Pararhizobium capsulatum DSM 1112: one gene and its partner. The protein of the gene in region 1 interacts with the protein of each later gene in a pairwise test. Links are inferred from orthologs where the notes say so. Each region holds a gene or a part of one and is shown in the gene's direction. Other genes may lie near its edges.

What was found.
Region 2: the proteins of gyrB (region 1) and gyrA interact in binary tests that used the Escherichia coli proteins (3 or more experiments, as listed by UniProt). The link is inferred for Pararhizobium capsulatum DSM 1112 from one-to-one orthologs.

The regions. Positions count from the first base shown.
Region 1 is NZ_JAUSVF010000001.1:383,542-392,093, forward strand. Bases 1,998-5,091 are described here. They hold gyrB (DNA topoisomerase (ATP-hydrolyzing) subunit B), read left to right. Parts: upstream 1,998-2,372; coding sequence 2,373-4,811; downstream 4,812-5,091. Other genes in these bases: QO002_RS01765 (helix-turn-helix domain-containing protein), read left to right, coding at 1,998-2,223; QO002_RS01775 (nitroreductase family protein), read right to left, coding at 4,896-5,091. Outside these bases: QO002_RS01750 (Tim44/TimA family putative adaptor protein), read left to right, coding at 1-164; mltA (murein transglycosylase A), read left to right, coding at 178-1,290; QO002_RS01760 (Smr/MutS family protein), read left to right, coding at 1,283-1,849; more of QO002_RS01765, read left to right, coding at 1,846-1,997; more of QO002_RS01775, read right to left, coding at 5,092-5,495; gabD (NADP-dependent succinate-semialdehyde dehydrogenase), read left to right, coding at 5,892-7,352; QO002_RS01785 (aldolase/citrate lyase family protein), read left to right, coding at 7,455-8,258; QO002_RS01790 (GntR family transcriptional regulator), read right to left, coding at 8,274-8,552. UniProt on the Escherichia coli protein: DNA gyrase negatively supercoils closed circular double-stranded DNA in an ATP-dependent manner to maintain chromosomes in an underwound state.
Region 2 is NZ_JAUSVF010000001.1:2,559,685-2,568,481, reverse strand. What follows is about bases 5,450-8,788. They hold gyrA (DNA gyrase subunit A), read left to right. Parts: upstream 5,450-5,798; coding sequence 5,799-8,588; downstream 8,589-8,788. Other genes in these bases: QO002_RS12560 (hypothetical protein), read right to left, coding at 8,743-8,788; QO002_RS12570 (MarC family protein), read right to left, coding at 5,450-5,567. Also shown: QO002_RS12590 (NAD(P)H-hydrate dehydratase), read left to right, coding at 1-248; QO002_RS12585 (DUF72 domain-containing protein), read right to left, coding at 276-1,082; excinuclease ABC subunit UvrA, read right to left, coding at 1,152-4,070; QO002_RS12575 (single-stranded DNA-binding protein), read left to right, coding at 4,333-4,854; more of QO002_RS12570, read right to left, coding at 4,938-5,449; more of QO002_RS12560, read right to left, coding at 8,789-8,797. UniProt on the Escherichia coli protein: A type II topoisomerase that negatively supercoils closed circular double-stranded (ds) DNA in an ATP-dependent manner to maintain chromosomes in an underwound state.

The DNA.
Region 1 (8,552 bases):
GGATCATCAGCCAGTTGATCTCTGCTACCTTTGACAAGGCTGGCGCCGTTATCGACGGCGATAGCGAGGCGGTGTCCGAAGTCAACGACCTCTGGACCTTCGCCCGCGATACACGCTCGCGCGATCCGAACTGGAAGCTGATCGCGACCGAATCCGAGAATTGATCGGACCGGCGCGATGGATTTCAGTCTGCAGCGGGTCGGCTTCTCCGACATCCCCGGTTGGCAAAACGATGATCCGGCTGCGGTCGTACGCGCGCTTGCTCGTTGTCATCGGCATGTCGTTTCGGTCAAACCCCACAAGACCGGCGCGCTCGGCGTCAGCTCGGACGATTTGGGGCTGGCCTTTGAGGCGGCATCGACTGTTGTCGATGCCCTGGCCCCCGAGGGGGCCAGGGATTTCTTCGAGACGCATTTCGTGCCTTTTCTCGTCCGCCCGTCGATGGGAGGGAGAGGTCTGGTCACGGCCTTTTATGAACCCGAAGTCGAGGTTCGGGCAGAACCGGACGCGCAATTTCGCTATCCCTTTTACCGCCGTCCGGCCGATCTCGTTGACCTCGATGACAGCAATCGGCCGTCCGGCATGGATCCCTATTTCGCTTTTGGTCGCCTCCGCGACGGAGCGATTGATGAATATCCGGATCGTAGCGCAATCGAGCAGGGCTATCTTCGCGGCAAGGGGCTGGAAATTGCCTATGCGAAATCCATCGTCGATGTTTTCTTCGCCCATGTTCAGGGGGCGGCCCGATTGCTGTTTCCGGGTGGCCGCGTAACGCGTGTCACTTATGCGGCAAAGACGGGCCATTATTTCTCAGGCATCGGAAAGCTTCTGATCGATCGCGGCGAGATCGACCCCAAGACCGTGTCGATGCAGAGCATTCGCCAATGGCTTGCCGAGAACTCGGATCGGGTTGCGGAGGTCCTCTGGCATAACCGTTCCTTCATCTTCTTTCGGGAGGCTGCGGTCGATGATCCGGTGCTCGGGCCTGTGGCCGCTGCAAAGGTAGCGCTGGAGCCGGGACGCTCACTTGCTGTCGATCGCGCGATCCACACCTTCGGCGTACCCTTTTTCATCAGCAGCGAGACACTGGTCCATATCGATGATGCCAAGCCCTTCCAGCGGCTGATGCTGGCGCTCGATACCGGTTCGGCGATCGTTGGCCCGGCGCGCGGCGATATCTTTACCGGCTCTGGTGACGAAGCTGGCCGACTGGCCGGCTCGGTGCGCAACGCGGCAGATTTTTTCATTTTCATTCCCAAGGCCGCAGCAGCAAGATACGGCGATGGCTAAGGATCGAAAGCTCTCGAGCGAAGACAGAATCCTCTGGGGCAAGGTTGCCCGCACGACCCGTCCCCTGCCGGGACGCATGGAAGATCTTGTCCATTTTGAAGAACCGGAGATTGAAAAAGCGCCTGAATCGCAGCAGCCCGCAAATTTCAAGGACGGGCGCTCCCTGTTGGAAGCCCTCGGTGTTGCACCCGAGCCGCCGAAGCCAACGCAGCACCAGCATCATCCTCTCGAGAAGCCGGTGAAGCGCAAGCTCGCCCGGGGACACCTGCAACTGGAGGCGAGGGTAGACCTGCATGGTATGATCCAGAGCGAGGCACACGGATTTCTGCTGCATTTCCTGATGCGCGCCCACGACCGCGGCCTGCGCCATGTCCTGGTCATCACCGGCAAGGGCACGTCGCTCGGCAGCGAAGGTACCTTGAAGCGAGCGGTGCCGATGTGGTTTTCCCTGCCGGAATTTCGGTCTCTGATTTCCTCCTACGAACCGGCTGCACGCACCCATGGCGGCGAGGGCGCGCTTTACGTGCGTCTCTCCCGGGCCAGGGGAGCGGCACCGTGACGCCCTTCGGCGAAGCCATGCATCGCCTGCGTCTGCAAAAGGGCGTTTCGCAAAAACAGATGGCCGCCGCCATCGGTGTTTCTGCCGCCTATCTTTCGGCCCTCGAACATGGAAAGCGTGGCGCTCCGAGCTTCGATTTCCTCCAACGCGTCGCCGGATATTTCAACGTCATCTGGGATGAGGCGGAAGAACTTTTCGGCTTGGCGGCGCTTTCCGATCCCAAAGCCGTGCTCGATACGTCCGGACTATCCGCTGGTCATACCGCCTTTGCCAACAAGCTTGCGGCGCGAATTCGCCGCCTTCCGGACGAAACCATCGCTGCATTGGAAGAAGTTTTGGAAAACCGGCGTTTTCCTGATAAGGATCGTGAATGATCCCCTGTTTTCTGCCGGTTTTAGCGCCTCGGGATTTGGAAGCGCCAACAGTTTCCCTATATTCACAACAGCCGTGGATCGGGTGATTCGCCCGTAATCGCCGTCAGGCCTCTTTAGAGGCTTGGAACCCTGGAAAGACTAGAAACTATATGACCGATACTCCTGAAACCGCCTCCGGTTCCAACGCCGAAGAATACGGCGCAGATTCCATCAAGGTGCTGAAGGGCCTCGACGCCGTACGCAAGCGGCCGGGCATGTATATCGGTGATACCGACGACGGCTCGGGCCTGCACCACATGGTCTATGAAGTCGTCGACAACGCGATCGACGAAGCGCTTGCCGGCCACGCCGATGTTGTCACGGTAACTCTGAATGCCGATGGTTCGGTCACGGTCACAGACAATGGTCGCGGCATCCCGACTGACATCCATAAGGAAGAAGGCGTATCCGCAGCCGAGGTCATCATGACCCAGCTGCATGCCGGCGGCAAATTCGACCAGAATTCCTACAAGGTCTCGGGCGGTCTGCACGGCGTCGGCGTGTCGGTTGTCAATGCGCTTTCCGTATCGCTGAAGCTGAAGATCCGCCGCGCGGGCAAGGTTCATGAGATGAGCTTCACCCACGGGGTTCCCGATGCCTCGCTGGTTGTGACCGGGGATGCGGGTGACCTGACGGGGACGGAAGTCACCTTCCTCCCGAGCACCGATACTTTTACCAAGACCGATTTCGATTACGGGACGCTTGAGCATCGCCTGCGCGAGCTGGCCTTCCTCAATTCCGGCGTTCGCATTGTACTGACCGATCGACGTCATTCCGACATCCGCCAGGACGAGTTGATGTATGATGGCGGTCTCGAAGCCTTCGTCGCCTATCTCGATCGCGCCAAGAAGCCACTGGTCGCCAAGCCCGTGGCTATTCGCGGCGAGAAGGATGGTATCACTGTCGAGGTGGCGATGTGGTGGAACGACAGCTACCACGAAAACGTGCTCTGCTTCACCAACAACATTCCCCAGCGCGACGGGGGCACGCATATGGCGGGCTTCCGCGGCGCGCTGACACGGCAGGTCGTTTCCTATGCCGATAGCTCCGGCATCACCAAGCGGGAAAAGGTTACGCTGCAGGGCGAAGATTGCCGCGAAGGCCTGACTGCCGTTCTGTCCGTCAAGGTTCCTGATCCGAAATTCTCGTCGCAGACCAAGGACAAGCTGGTTTCGTCCGAGGTTCGTCCGGTGGTCGAAAGCCTCGTCAACGAAGCGCTCAGCACCTGGTTCGAAGAGCATCCGACCGAAGCCAAGATCCTCGTCGGCAAGGTCGTAGAGGCAGCGGCTGCCCGTGAAGCTGCCCGCAAGGCGCGTGAACTGACCCGCCGCAAAGGCGCTCTGGATATCTCCTCGCTGCCCGGCAAGCTTGCCGACTGCTCGGAGCGCGATCCCGCAAAATCCGAGCTCTTCCTCGTCGAGGGTGATTCGGCTGGCGGCTCCGCAAAGCAGGGCCGCTCGCGTGAAAACCAGGCGATCCTGCCGCTGCGCGGCAAGATCCTCAATGTTGAGCGTGCCCGTTTCGACAAGATGCTGTCCAGCCAGGAAATCGGCACCCTGATTACGGCACTCGGCACCTCGATCGGCAAGGACGAGTTCAACCCCGAAAAGCTGCGCTACCACAAGATCATCATCATGACCGATGCTGACGTGGACGGCGCCCATATCCGCACCTTGCTGCTCACCTTCTTCTTCCGCCAGATGCCGGAACTGATCGAGCGTGGCCATCTCTATATCGCCCAGCCACCGCTCTATAAGGTGGCGCGCGGCAAGTCGGCGCAGTATCTGAAGGACGAGAAAGCGCTGGAAGATTACCTGATTTCGATGGGCCTCGAGGAAGCCCGCCTTGAGCTTGGCTCGGGCGAAGTGCGAGCCGGGCAGGATCTGCGCGAGGTCATCACCGACGCGCTTCGCCTGCGCACGCTGATCGACGGCCTGCATTCGCGCTATAACCGCTCCGTGGTCGAGCAGGCGGCGATTGCCGGTGCGCTTAATCCGGAATTGACCCACAATCAGGAACGTTCGCACGCGACGGCCGCCCAGGTGGCGACGCGGCTTGACCTGATTGCCGAGGAAACCGAACGGGGCTGGACTGCCGTGGTGGCTAGTGACGGCGGCCTGAAGTTCGAACGTATGGTGCGTGGCGTCAAGGAAGTGGCTTCGCTCGACATGGCGCTGATCGGCTCGCAAGATGCTCGCATGATCGACCTCCTTGCACCGCGGCTTGCCGAAATCTACGCGATCCCGCCGAAACTCTACCGCAAGGAAGGCGCGCTTGAAATCAGCGGCCCGCGCGCGCTGCTCGATTCGATTTTCGCAAGCGGTCGCAAGGGCCTGTCGATGCAGCGATACAAGGGTCTGGGAGAAATGAACGCCGAGCAGCTCTGGGAAACCACGCTGGATCCGAATGTGCGGTCGCTTCTGCAGGTCAGGGTTCCCGATGCCACGGATGCCGATGGTTTGTTCTCGCGCCTGATGGGTGATGAGGTGGAGCCTCGTCGCGATTTCATTCAGGAAAACGCGCTCAGCGTCGCCAACCTGGATATCTAGTTTTTTCAAAGCTGGTCGATGGAATCAAAAATGGCGCCGTGGGGGCGCCATTTTCGTATCGATTCCAGTTTTTCGAGAGAATGATTATTCTGCCACAAACGTGCCATTCAAGGCGATTTCCGAAAGCGGGCGGCGCGGGCTCGGCGTTTCGCGTGCCTGAAGATAATCCGGCAGCTGGGCCTTGTCGCCAAGACGGCCGATCGCGACCGCGGCTTCGATACGATATCCATCGGGAATGCCGAGAACTTCGGCGGCCTTGTCGAAATGAATGCCGGTCATGCCATGGGCCTGGAAACCGGAGATTGATGCCTGGGCGGCAATGGCACCCCAGGCGGCGCCCGTATCGAAGCTATGGCTATAGGAAGGCTTTGCCTCGGTAGAACCCGGCGCGACGAACTCGGTCTTCGAGACGATCAGGATCAAGGCGGAGGCACTTGCGGCCCAGCCCTGGTTGAAGTCGTTCAGCAGCGGAAACAACGTGTTCCACTGTTCAGTGCCACGCAGTGCGTAGACGAAGCGCCAAGGCTGCGAGTTGAAGGCCGAAGGCGCCCAGCGCCCAGCTTCCAGAATGGTCAGAAGTTCCTGCTCGGAAATGACGTCGCCATTATAGGCGCGTGGCGACCAACGGTTCAGGAACACTGGTGAGATCGGGTAATCGGCCTGGCGATGATTGCTCGCGGTCATGACGAAATTCCTGTTTGGGCATGCGGGTGTCGGCCCAGGCCATGCGATATTGTTCATTTTTGAAAGGGCAGCGTTTTCACCGTCGCGTTTTGCCCTATCTCATCTTCGGCTGGAGCTCGGCGGAAATGTTGGGAGCCTTTCCCGCCGGTACTCTCGATACATTCCCTCCGTCGACCTCTTCGGTATCGGGAGAGATAAGCTGCGTCAGCAATGGATATAATGATCTCGCGCCCAGCCGAAAGCCTCGATTTCGAGGATGGACTGTTTCCAAATGGTGACCAATTGTGAAAATCAGATCGCATTTTTCTCCGATACGAATTTCATGGCGGGAGATTGTGCAAGCTGAAAAAAAAGTTGTATAAGTTCTGTAGATTTTGAACAGAGGATCGCTTCCCCATGTCCGTTTCCTTGAAAGACCCGTCGCTTTTCCGCCAGGCCGCGCTGATCGGCGAAAACTGGATCGAGGCTGATCCCGACAATTCCATCCAGGTCAACAATCCGGCGACGGGCGAGATTATCGGCCGCGTGCCGAAACTCGGTGCCGCCGAGACCAAGATTGCAATTGAGGCAGCCCGGATCGCCCAAAAGGGCTGGGCTGCAAAGACAGCCAAGGAACGCGCGAGCGTCCTGCGCAAATGGTACGAGCTGATGATCGAGAACAAGGATGATCTCGGCCGTATCCTGACACTCGAGCAGGGCAAGCCACTTGCCGAAGCAACTGGCGAAATCGCCTATGGCGCGAGTTTCATCGAGTGGTTCGCGGAAGAGGGGCGCCGCGTCTATGGCGATCTTATTCCCGGCCATCAGCCTGACAAGCGCATCATGGTGATGAAGCAGCCGATCGGTGTCGTTGCCGCGATCACGCCGTGGAATTTCCCCAATGCCATGATCACCCGCAAGGCCGGGCCGGCCTTTGCTGCCGGCTGCGCCATGGTACTGAAGCCGGCTTCCCAAACCCCGTTCTCGGCAATCGCGATTGCGGTGCTGGCCGAACGCGCCGGCCTTCCCCAGGGCCTTTTCAGCGTCATCACAGGTTCTGCTACGGCGATTGGTGCCGAAATGACGGCAAGCCCGGTCGTACGCAAGCTGACCTTCACGGGGTCAACGGAAATCGGCGCCGAACTCTACAAGCAGAGTGCGCCGACCATCAAGAAGCTTGGCCTGGAACTTGGCGGCAACGCGCCTTTCATCGTTTTTGATGATGCCGATCTCGACGCAGCTGTGGAAGGTGCCCTGATCGCCAAATTCCGCAACAACGGCCAGACCTGCGTCTGTGCCAACCGCATCTATGTTCAGGATGGCGTCTATGACGCTTTCGCCGAAAAGCTGGCAAAGGCTGTTGGCAAGCTGAAGACCGGAAACGGCTTCGACGAGGGCGTAGTCCTCGGCCCGCTGATCGACCGGCCTGCTCTCGAAAAGGTCGAGGAACATGTCGCAGATGCCGTGAAAAAGGGTGCGCGCGTCCTGCGAGGCGGCAAGCCGCATGCGCTTGGCGGTACCTTTTACGAGGCAACAATCCTCGCGGATGTCACGCCGGATATGGCTGTCGCCCGTGAGGAAACCTTCGGGCCGCTCGCGCCCCTCTTCCGCTTCAAGGATGAGAATGACGTCATCAAGCAGGCGAACGACACCGAGTTCGGTCTTGCGTCCTACTTCTACGCCAAGGATCTCGCGCGCGTCTTCCGCGTCGCCGAAGCGCTGGAATACGGCATGGTCGGCGTCAATACCGGCCTCATCTCGACAGCCGAAGCGCCTTTCGGCGGCGTCAAGCTCTCTGGCCTTGGCCGCGAAGGTTCGCGCTATGGCATCGAGGAATTCACCGAGATCAAATATGTCTGCCTCGGCGGCATTGCCTGAGACACATCATTTGCTATGACAAGGGCCGGCCGGAGCACTTCGGCCGGCTTTTTCAATGAGACCGTTTCAGCGCCGGCGTTGCGGCTCTGTCGAGGAGATGCGATGCCCGCCCCCGTCAATCCCTTCAAGGCCGCGATCCGCGAGGACCGTTTCCAGCTCGGGCTCTGGGTGGCCCTGGCAAGCCCCTATGCCGCCGAAGTCGTGTCGGCCAGCGGGTATGACTGGCTGCTGATCGACGGCGAACATGGGCCGAACGATATTCCGCTGTTGAGCGCGCAGGTGCAGGCGGTCATGCGATCCGGCTCCCATCCGATGGTTCGCCTGCCTTGCGGCGAAGCGTGGATGATCAAGCAGATCCTGGATGCCGGCGCGCAAACCCTGCTTATTCCGATGGTCGAGAGCGTTGAACAGGCCAAGGCTCTCGTGAAAGCGGTGCGTTATCCCCCGCATGGCATTCGCGGGGTGGGCGCCGCGCTTGGCCGCGCTTCCGAATTCAGCCGGATCGGCGACTACCTCCAGACGGCAAACGAGCAGGTTTGCCTGCTGCTGCAGATCGAAAGCAGAGCGGGGCTCGAGGCCCTGGACGATATTGCCTCACTTGAAGGCGTGGATGGCCTGTTCATCGGCCCTTCGGATCTCGCGGCCGATATGGGTTATCTCGGCCAGCCGGGTCATCCGGCCGTGACCGCCGCGATCACTGATGCCTTCCAGCGCATCGCGAAGGCCGGGAAGGCAAGCGGTATTATGACGCTCGATCTCGGGCAGGCACATATCTATCGTTCGCTGGGCGCAAGTTTCATGGCGATCGGGACGGATGTCACGTTGCTGGTCGCGGCCACCGAGAAACTGCGATCTGATTTCATTTCCAGTGAATCCGGCTCTGCGAAACCCGTGTCCGGCTACTGACGCCGGAACTGGGATTTAGATTATGGACTGCAACAAGGTCTCGCGCGCCGATCGCAGATGGCGGCGGCAGGCTGTCTCGACCCTTGACGGATCGCGCGAGCGCAGGGCTGCGATATAGTCGAGATGCTCCTCCATCGCCCGGGCATTGCGTTGCCGTGCGTTGGTCTTGTTCCACTGGTAATGATAGTGGAAGACGATGGCGATGATGTCGTAGAAATCAACGATGAAGCGGTTGGCCGAGGACTTGTGCACCAGAAGGTGAAACCGCTCGTCGAGTTCGGAAAATTCCATGTA
Region 2 (8,797 bases), 2.2 Mb from region 1 along the record:
GGGCCGATACGGTGATTGCCAGCCCCGATGGCCGCGCCGCAGTTAATGATAACGCACCGCCGTGGCTTGCCACCGCGGGCTCAGGGGATGTTCTCGCGGGCATCATCGGTGCGCATCTGGCGCAAGGCATGCCGGCCTTCGAGGCTGCTGCCGCCGGTGTCTGGCGCCATGGCGCCACAGCCGCGAAACTTGGAGAGGGGCTGACGGCAGAGGACCTGGCCGCAGCTGTCGTCCCGCTCGCTCGATAGCTGCCGAGAGCTAGCGCTGTATCACTTTTACTGATCCACCCGGGCCTGCAGGGCCTTCGCTCCGGTCGGCGCGTTCACTTTGCCCTCGGTGATGAAGAAGGCGAATACATCGCGCGGCTTCTTTTCTGGCTGACGTGCCGGATCTGCCTTTTCGAGTTCTTCCACCGTGCCGCCCTCGGCCCAGGTTTTCAGCCGATCAGCCCAAAGGTCTAGCCGTTTTTCGTCATAGCAGGTGGCAACGGCGTCGCTTCCTGTCTGCAAGCGCGTGTAGACAAAATCGGCTGTCACGTCCGCAATCATCGGATACTCACCGTGGTCAGCGGCCACCACGGCGACGTTGTGCTTGGCCAAGAGCGCGGCAAACTCCGGCACCTTGAACGACGGGTTGCGCACTTCCACGACGTGGCGAAGCGCAAGACCATCCTGCTTTTCCGGCAACAGAGCGAGAAATGCGCCAAAATCATCGGGATCGAATTTCTTCGTAGGCATGAATTGCCAGAGGATCGGCCCGAGACGCGGCCCCAGTTCGGTGAGCCCCTGGGTCAGGAACTTCTCGATCGATTCCCCGGCTTCGGCGAGCACCTTCTTATTGGTGGCAAAACGGCTAGCCTTGAGGGAGAAGAGAAAGCCGTCCGGCACCTCAGAGGCCCATTTGGCGAAGGTCTCCGGCTTCTGCGACCCGTAATAGGTGCCGTTGACCTCGATGACCTTCAGCTGCTGGCTCGCATACTCGAGTTGCCGCTTCTTGGAGAGTTTTTCAGGATAGAACGTGCCTTCCCAAGGATCGAACGTCCAGCCACCGATGCCTGTACGAATAGTTCCGGCCTTGGTCATGGTTCACTCCCTTAAAACGCCCAGCTCAACCAATGAGCCGTCTCCATCCAACAAGCGTTGCAGCAGGTTTCATTCCGCTGCCACTTTCCGCACCGGCCGCCGCTCCAGAAGCTCCTTCATAAACTGCCCGGTGTAAGAGCGTTCGACTTTGACGATGTCTTCCGGCGTGCCGGCCGCAATCACTTCGCCGCCGCCATCGCCGCCTTCAGGACCGAAATCGATCACCCAGTCGGCTGTCTTTATGACCTCGAGATTGTGCTCGATGACGACCACCGAGTTGCCCTGATTGACCAGCTCGTGAAGCATTTCCAGGAGCTTTGCGACGTCATGGAAATGCAGGCCGGTCGTTGGTTCGTCGAGGATATAGAGCGTGCGGCCGGTTGAACGCTTGGAGAGCTCCTTGGCGAGCTTCACGCGCTGTGCCTCCCCGCCTGAAAGCGTGTTGGCCTGCTGGCCGACCTTGATATAACCGAGCCCCACATCGAAGAGCGACTGCAGCTTGTCGCGCACGGCTGGTACGGCCGCGAAGAACTCGACAGCTTCCTCGACGGTCATGTCAAGCACATCGGCGATCGACTTGCCCTTGAAGGTGACGTCGAGGGTTTCGCGGTTGTAGCGCTTGCCATGGCAAACATCGCAGGTGACGTAAACATCCGGCAGGAAGTGCATCTCGATCTTGATGACGCCATCGCCCTGGCAGGCTTCGCAGCGCCCCCCTTTGACGTTGAAGGAGAAGCGGCCCGGCTGGTAGCCCCGCGCTTTGGCATCCGGCAGCCCGGCGAACCAGTCACGGATCGGTGTGAAGGCGCCGGTATAAGTCGCGGGATTCGAGCGCGGTGTGCGCCCGATCGGCGACTGATCGATGTCGATCACCTTGTCTATGTGCTCGAAACCATCAATGCGGTCATGCTCCGCCGGATTTTCGCGCGCACCCATGATCCGTCGCGCCGCCGCCTTGTAGAGCGTCTCGATCAGGAAGGTCGACTTGCCGCCGCCGGACACGCCGGTTACCGCGGTAAAGACGCCGAGCGGGATTGATGCGGTGACGTTCTTGAGATTGTTGGCACGGGCGCCGACGACGGTGATTTCCTTTTTCTTCTTCGGCTTGCGGCGCTCAGCCGGAACAGCGACCGAAAGCTCGCCTGAAAGATACTTGCCCGTCAGCGAGTTCGGGTTATCGATGACCTGCTGAGGCGTACCTTCCGCGACCACCTGGCCGCCATGAATGCCGGCGGCCGGGCCGATATCAACCACATAATCAGAGGTCAAAATGGCATCTTCATCGTGCTCGACGACGATGACGGTGTTGCCGATGTCGCGTAGATGCCGCAGCGTATCGAGCAAGCGGGCATTGTCGCGCTGATGCAGGCCGATGGATGGCTCGTCGAGCACGTAGAGGACGCCCGTGAGGCCTGACCCGATCTGCGAGGCAAGCCGGATACGCTGGCTTTCACCGCCGGAAAGCGTGCCCGAATTGCGCGACAGACTCAGATATTCAAGGCCGACATCGTTGAGGAAGCGCAGGCGTTCGCGGATTTCCTTGAGAATGCGCACCGCGATCTCGTTCTGCTTGGCGTTCATATGCTCCGGAAGCACCTCGAACCAATCGCGCGCAACGCGGATCGACATCTCGGTCACCTGTCCGATATGCAGCGTGTTGATCTTGACCGCCAGGGCCTCCGGCTTCAGTCGAAAGCCATTGCAGGCCGGGCAGGGGGCTGCCGACATGTAGCGCTCGATCTCCTCGCGCGCCCAGGCGCTGTCGGTTTCCTTCCAGCGCCGCTCGAGGTTCGGGATGATGCCTTCGAAATTTTTCGTGGTGTTATAAGAGCGGGCACCATCCACATAGTGGAACGTGATCTTTTCCTCGGTTCCCTGGAGGATCGCATCCTGCGCGGCCTGGCTGAGGTCGCTCCATTTGTTCGACAGCTTGAAGACGAAGGCCTGGCCCAGAGCTTCCAGCGTCTGGTTATAATAGGGAGACGTCGATTTCGCCCACGGTGCGATAGCACCGCTTTTCAGCGTGCGATCGACCTCCGGCACGATCAGCGCCGGATCAATCTTCTGCTGGCTGCCGAGACCGTCGCAGGTCGGGCAGGCACCAAAGGGATTGTTGAACGAGAACAGCCGCGGCTCGATTTCCGGAATGGTGAAACCGGAAACGGGGCAAGCAAATTTCTCCGAGAACATCACCCTTTCGTGGGTCTCATTCAGCGATTTGTTGGCGGAACCACCGGCCGAGGTTTCCTCCGGGGGCAGCGGCTTGTCGGCAAACTCGGCGATCGCCAGACCATCGGCAAGCTTGAGGCAGGTCTCGATGCTGTCTGCGAGGCGAGCCGTGAGGTCGCTGCGCACGACAACGCGATCGACAACGACGTCGATATCGTGCTTGTACTTTTTGTCGAGTGTGGGAGCTTCAGCAATCTCGTAGAACAGTCCATCGATCTTGACGCGCTGGAAGCCCTTCTTCATCAGCTCGGCAAGTTCCTTCTTGTATTCGCCCTTACGCCCCCGCACGATCGGTGCGAGGATATAAAGGCGTGTCCCTTCGCCGAAATCGATGACGCGATCGACCATCTGGGAGACTGTCTGGCTTTCGATCGGAAGCCCCGTCGCCGGCGAATAAGGTACACCGACACGAGCAAAGAGCAGACGCATGTAGTCGTAGATTTCGGTGACCGTGCCGACCGTCGAGCGCGGGTTGCGCGACGTCGTCTTCTGCTCGATCGAGATTGCCGGTGACAACCCCTCGATCCTGTCGACGTCCGGCTTCTGCATCATCTCCAGGAACTGGCGCGCATAGGCCGACAGGCTTTCAACGTACCGTCGCTGGCCCTCGGCATAGATCGTATCGAAGGCGAGGGAGGATTTTCCCGATCCCGACAGGCCGGTCATGACGATCAGCTTGTTGCGCGGCAGATCGAGGTCGATGCCCTTGAGATTGTGCTCACGCGCGCCGCGGATGGAAATGGTCTTCAGTTCGCTCATGGTGCTCAGCTTCTGGGAGTTCGAAAGCCCCTATTTAAGATCGGCGCGACGCATGTCGAGCGCCAATCGAAAAAACAGTGATGCTTTGCGAGTCAGTTGACAGGATAATAGACATAAATTAGAACAAATAAAGAACAAAAATTCATAATTGATTGTGGATACGCGAAATGGCGGGGCGTATCCTCATGCGGCAGGCGTTATTATACGCGCCACGATGAAGGGCCGTCTCCGGGGAGCGGCGCAAGAGACGGGAAAGAGCGATATGGCTGGCAGTGTCAACAAGGTTATTCTGATCGGAAACCTCGGAGCTGATCCGGAAATCCGGCGCACGCAAGACGGCCGCCCGATCGCCAACCTCAATATCGCGACGTCAGAAACCTGGCGCGACCGCAATTCCGGCGAGCGCAAGGAAAAGACCGAGTGGCACCGCGTGGTGATCTTCAATGAAGGCCTCTGCAAGGTTGCCGAGCAGTATCTGAAGAAGGGCGCGACCGTCTATATCGAAGGCCAGCTGCAGACCCGCAAATGGCAGGACAAGGACGGCCAGGACCGCTACTCGACCGAGGTCGTGCTTCAGGGCTTCAACTCGACTCTGACGATGCTCGGCGGTCGCGGCGAGGGCGGCGGCGCGTCTGTCGGTCGTGGCGGTTCCGATTTTGGCGGTAGTGCGGGCGGTGGCAACTACGGCGACGACTACGATCGTCCGTCGGCCCCTTCCGGCAAGTCCGGCGGGGGCGCTAGCGGCAACTTTTCGCGCGATATGGATGACGATATCCCGTTCTGATAGTCATCGGTCATATCGATATTTTATACGGAAGGGGTCGGCGGTGCCGGCCCTTTCTATGTCTCGGAAATTGGATTTCTATTTCACAGGGAGAAAGCCGAGCGCACGCCATCGACCACGAACTGGACTGCGAGCGCTGCGAGGATGACACCAAGAAGCCTTGTGAGGATCGCCCGGCCGGTGACGCCGAGGAAGCGATCTATGCGCTCCGCGATGACAAGCGCGGCAAACAGGATACTAAGGCAGAGGGCAATCACCACAATCAGTTCGAGGCGATCGATTGTGCTTGCGAAAGATCCAGAAAGCAGGATCGTCGCGGAGATAGCACCTGGTCCGGCAATCAGGGGCAAAGCCAGCGGAAACACCGCGATGTTGTGAATGTGGTCCCGGGTTATCGCGACCTCGCCGGTCTTTTCCTTGCGCTCGTTGCGCTTCTCGAAAATCATCTCGAAGGCGATCCAGAACAGCAGCATGCCGCCGGCAATCCGGAAGGCGCCGATTGAAATGCCGAGCAGGTTGAGAATTCCGTTACCGAAGAGGGCAAACGCTGCCAGAATGAAGAAGGCAATCAAGGATCCGCGCCAGGCGACGATGAAGCGTTGCTGCCGGCTCATGCCCATGGTCAGGCTGAGGAAGATCGGTGCCAGCCCCGGCGGATCTATCGTCACCAGAACGGTGGTCAGCGCATTGATCAGGAGATCCAGATGGTTCATGCGTCTTCCCCTGCGGCTCTATCTATTGGCGGCCGTCTGGCCTATTCGTAGGGGACCAATCTCAGGAAGGGAAGGTGTTGCGGAATGGCCAGGGCGCTTTTGCCTTGTAATTGCCGCCGTGAACGTCGAAGAGGCGAAAAGCCTGTTCAAAACCCGGGCCTGAAATTGGCGCTATCAAGCGCATTCGGCTATAAAAATCTGTCTGATTCTGAACAAAGATCGTGATCGCAATTGACTGAACAAAGCACACCCGGCGGCGGCAAGAACCCACCAGGCATCGAACCCATTTCCATCATGGAGGAAATGCAGCGCTCGTACCTGGATTACGCGATGAGCGTTATCGTCAGCCGCGCGCTTCCCGATGTTCGCGACGGCTTGAAGCCGGTTCATCGCCGCATCCTCTTCGGGATGAGCGAACTCGGTATCGACTGGAACAAAAAATATGTGAAGTGCGCCCGCGTCACCGGGGACGTGATGGGTAAATTTCACCCGCACGGCAACCTGGCGATCTATGACGCGTTGGCCCGCATGGCCCAACCATGGTCACTGCGTCTGCCGCTGATCGACGGTCAGGGCAACTTCGGCTCGATCGACGGCGACCCGCCGGCCGCCGAACGTTACACTGAGTGCCGGCTCGACAAGGCCGCTCATTCGCTGCTGGACGATCTCGACAAGGAAACGGTCGATTTCCGCGACAACTATGACGGCACGCTGAGCGAGCCGGTCGTGGTTCCCGCGAAGTTCCCGAACCTGCTGGTCAACGGCGCGGGCGGCATCGCCGTCGGCATGGCGACCAATATTCCGCCACACAACCTGATCGAAGTCGTCAATGGCTGTATCGCGCTGATCGACAATCCGGCGATCGAACTGCCGGAGATGATGGAAATCATTCCGGGTCCGGACTTCCCGACTGCAGCCTTTATTCTCGGCCGCTCTGGCATTCGCTCGGCCTACGAGACTGGCCGTGGATCGGTCATCATGCGCGGCCGCGCCACCATCGAGCCGATGCGCGGCGACCGCGAGCAGATCATCATCACCGAAGTTCCCTATCAGGTGAACAAGGCGACGATGATCGAGAAGATGGCCGAGCTGGTCAAGGACAAGCGCATCGAAGGCATTTCGGACCTTCGCGACGAATCCGACCGCCAGGGCTACCGTGTCGTCGTCGAGTTGAAGCGTGACGCCAACGCCGAGGTCATCCTCAACCAGCTCTATCGCTATACGCCGCTGCAGACCTCGTTCGGCTGCAACATGGTGGCACTCAATGGCGGCAAGCCGGAGCAGATGACCTTGCTCGACATGCTGCGCGCCTTCGTCGCCTTCCGCGAAGATGTCGTCAGCCGTCGCACCAAGTATTTGCTGCGCAAGGCCCGCGAGCGCGCCCACGTCCTGGTCGGTCTCGCCATCGCCGTTGCCAATATCGACGAGATCATCAAGCTGATCCGCGAAGCGCCGGATCCGCAGACAGCACGCGAGCAGTTGATGACGCGCCGCTGGCCTGCTGCCGACGTCGAAAGCCTGATCCGCCTGATCGACGATCCGCGTCACCGTATCAACGAAGATCTGACCTACAACCTCTCGGAAGAGCAGGCCCGGGCGATCCTCGAGCTGCGTCTCGCTCGCCTGACTGCGCTTGGCCGCGATGAAATCGGCGATGAGCTGAACAAGATCGGCACCGAGATCAGCGATTATCTGGACATCCTGTCGTCGCGTATTCGTATCATGACGATCGTCAAGGACGAGCTTGCTGCCGTTCGCGACGAGTTCGGTACCCCTCGTCGCACGCAGATCGTCGAAGGCGGTCCGGACATGGATGACGAGGACCTGATTGCCCAGGAAGACATGGTCATCACCGTGTCCCACCTCGGCTACATCAAGCGCGTGCCGCTGACGACCTACCGGGCGCAGCGTCGTGGCGGCAAGGGCCGTTCCGGCATGGCGACCCGCGACGAGGATTTCGTCACCCGTCTGTTCGTCGCCAACACCCACACGCCGATCCTGTTCTTCTCGTCGCGTGGCATCGTCTACAAGGAAAAGGTCTGGCGCCTGCCAATCGGCACGCCGCAGTCACGTGGCAAGGCCCTGATCAACATGCTGCCGCTGGAACCGGGCGAACGCATCACGACGATCATGCCGCTTCCTGAGGATGAGGCAACCTGGGAAAACCTGGATGTCATGTTCTCGACGACCCGTGGCACGGTGCGCCGCAACAAGCTGTCGGATTTTGTCCAGGTGAACCGTAACGGCAAGATTGCAATGAAGCTGGACGAGGAGGGCGATGAAATCCTCTCCGTTGAGACCTGCACGGAGCATGACGACGTGCTCCTGACAACGGCGCTCGGCCAGTGCATTCGCTTCCCGGTTGATGACGTTCGCGTCTTTGCCGGCCGCAATTCGATCGGTGTGCGTGGTATCTCGCTCGGCGAAAACGATCGCATCATCTCGATGACGATCGTCGGCCACGTCGATGCCGAGCCATGGGAGCGCGCCGCCTATCTGAAGCGTGCTGCAGCCGAACGTCGTGCGGCAACCGGCGAGGAAGAAGAAATTGCGCTGGTTGGCGAAGAGGTGACGGAAGAAGGTCAACTCTCCGACGAGCGCTACGAAGAATTGAAGGCCCGTGAACAGTTCGTTCTGACGGTTTCGGTCAAGGGCTTCGGCAAGCGGTCTTCGACCTACGACTTCAGAACCTCCGGTCGTGGCGGCAAGGGTATCCGGGCAACGGACACCTCCAAGACCACGGAAATTGGCGAACTGGTCGCGGCCTTCCCGGTCGATGATGGCGACCAGATCATGCTGGTGTCGGATGGTGGTCAGCTGATCCGCGTGCCGGTTGGCGGTATTCGCCTCGCGAGCCGTGCAACCAAGGGTGTCACCATCTTCTCGACCGCCAAGGACGAGAAGGTCGTTTCCGTGGAACGGATCAGCGAACCGGAGAATGAGGAAGAAGAGGAACTCAGCACGGAAGTGCAGGATTCCTCTGAGCCCAATACTCCGGCGCCTGAAGGCGGAGAAGCCTAAGATATTGTCTCGATAGAAAATTTAAAAGCCGGGCGCCTTGTGCGCCCGGCTTTTTCTATTCAGCGTCCAAAAAAGAAAAACCGGACGGGCAGGGGATGCCGTCCGGTTTTAGCTGTGCGGCGCTGGAGGTCGCCGCATGGGAAGCGATATAAAACTACACTTGGAAGCCGCTGTCGTTCATCTTCAGATCGGCGCGGTCGCGCTGAAGC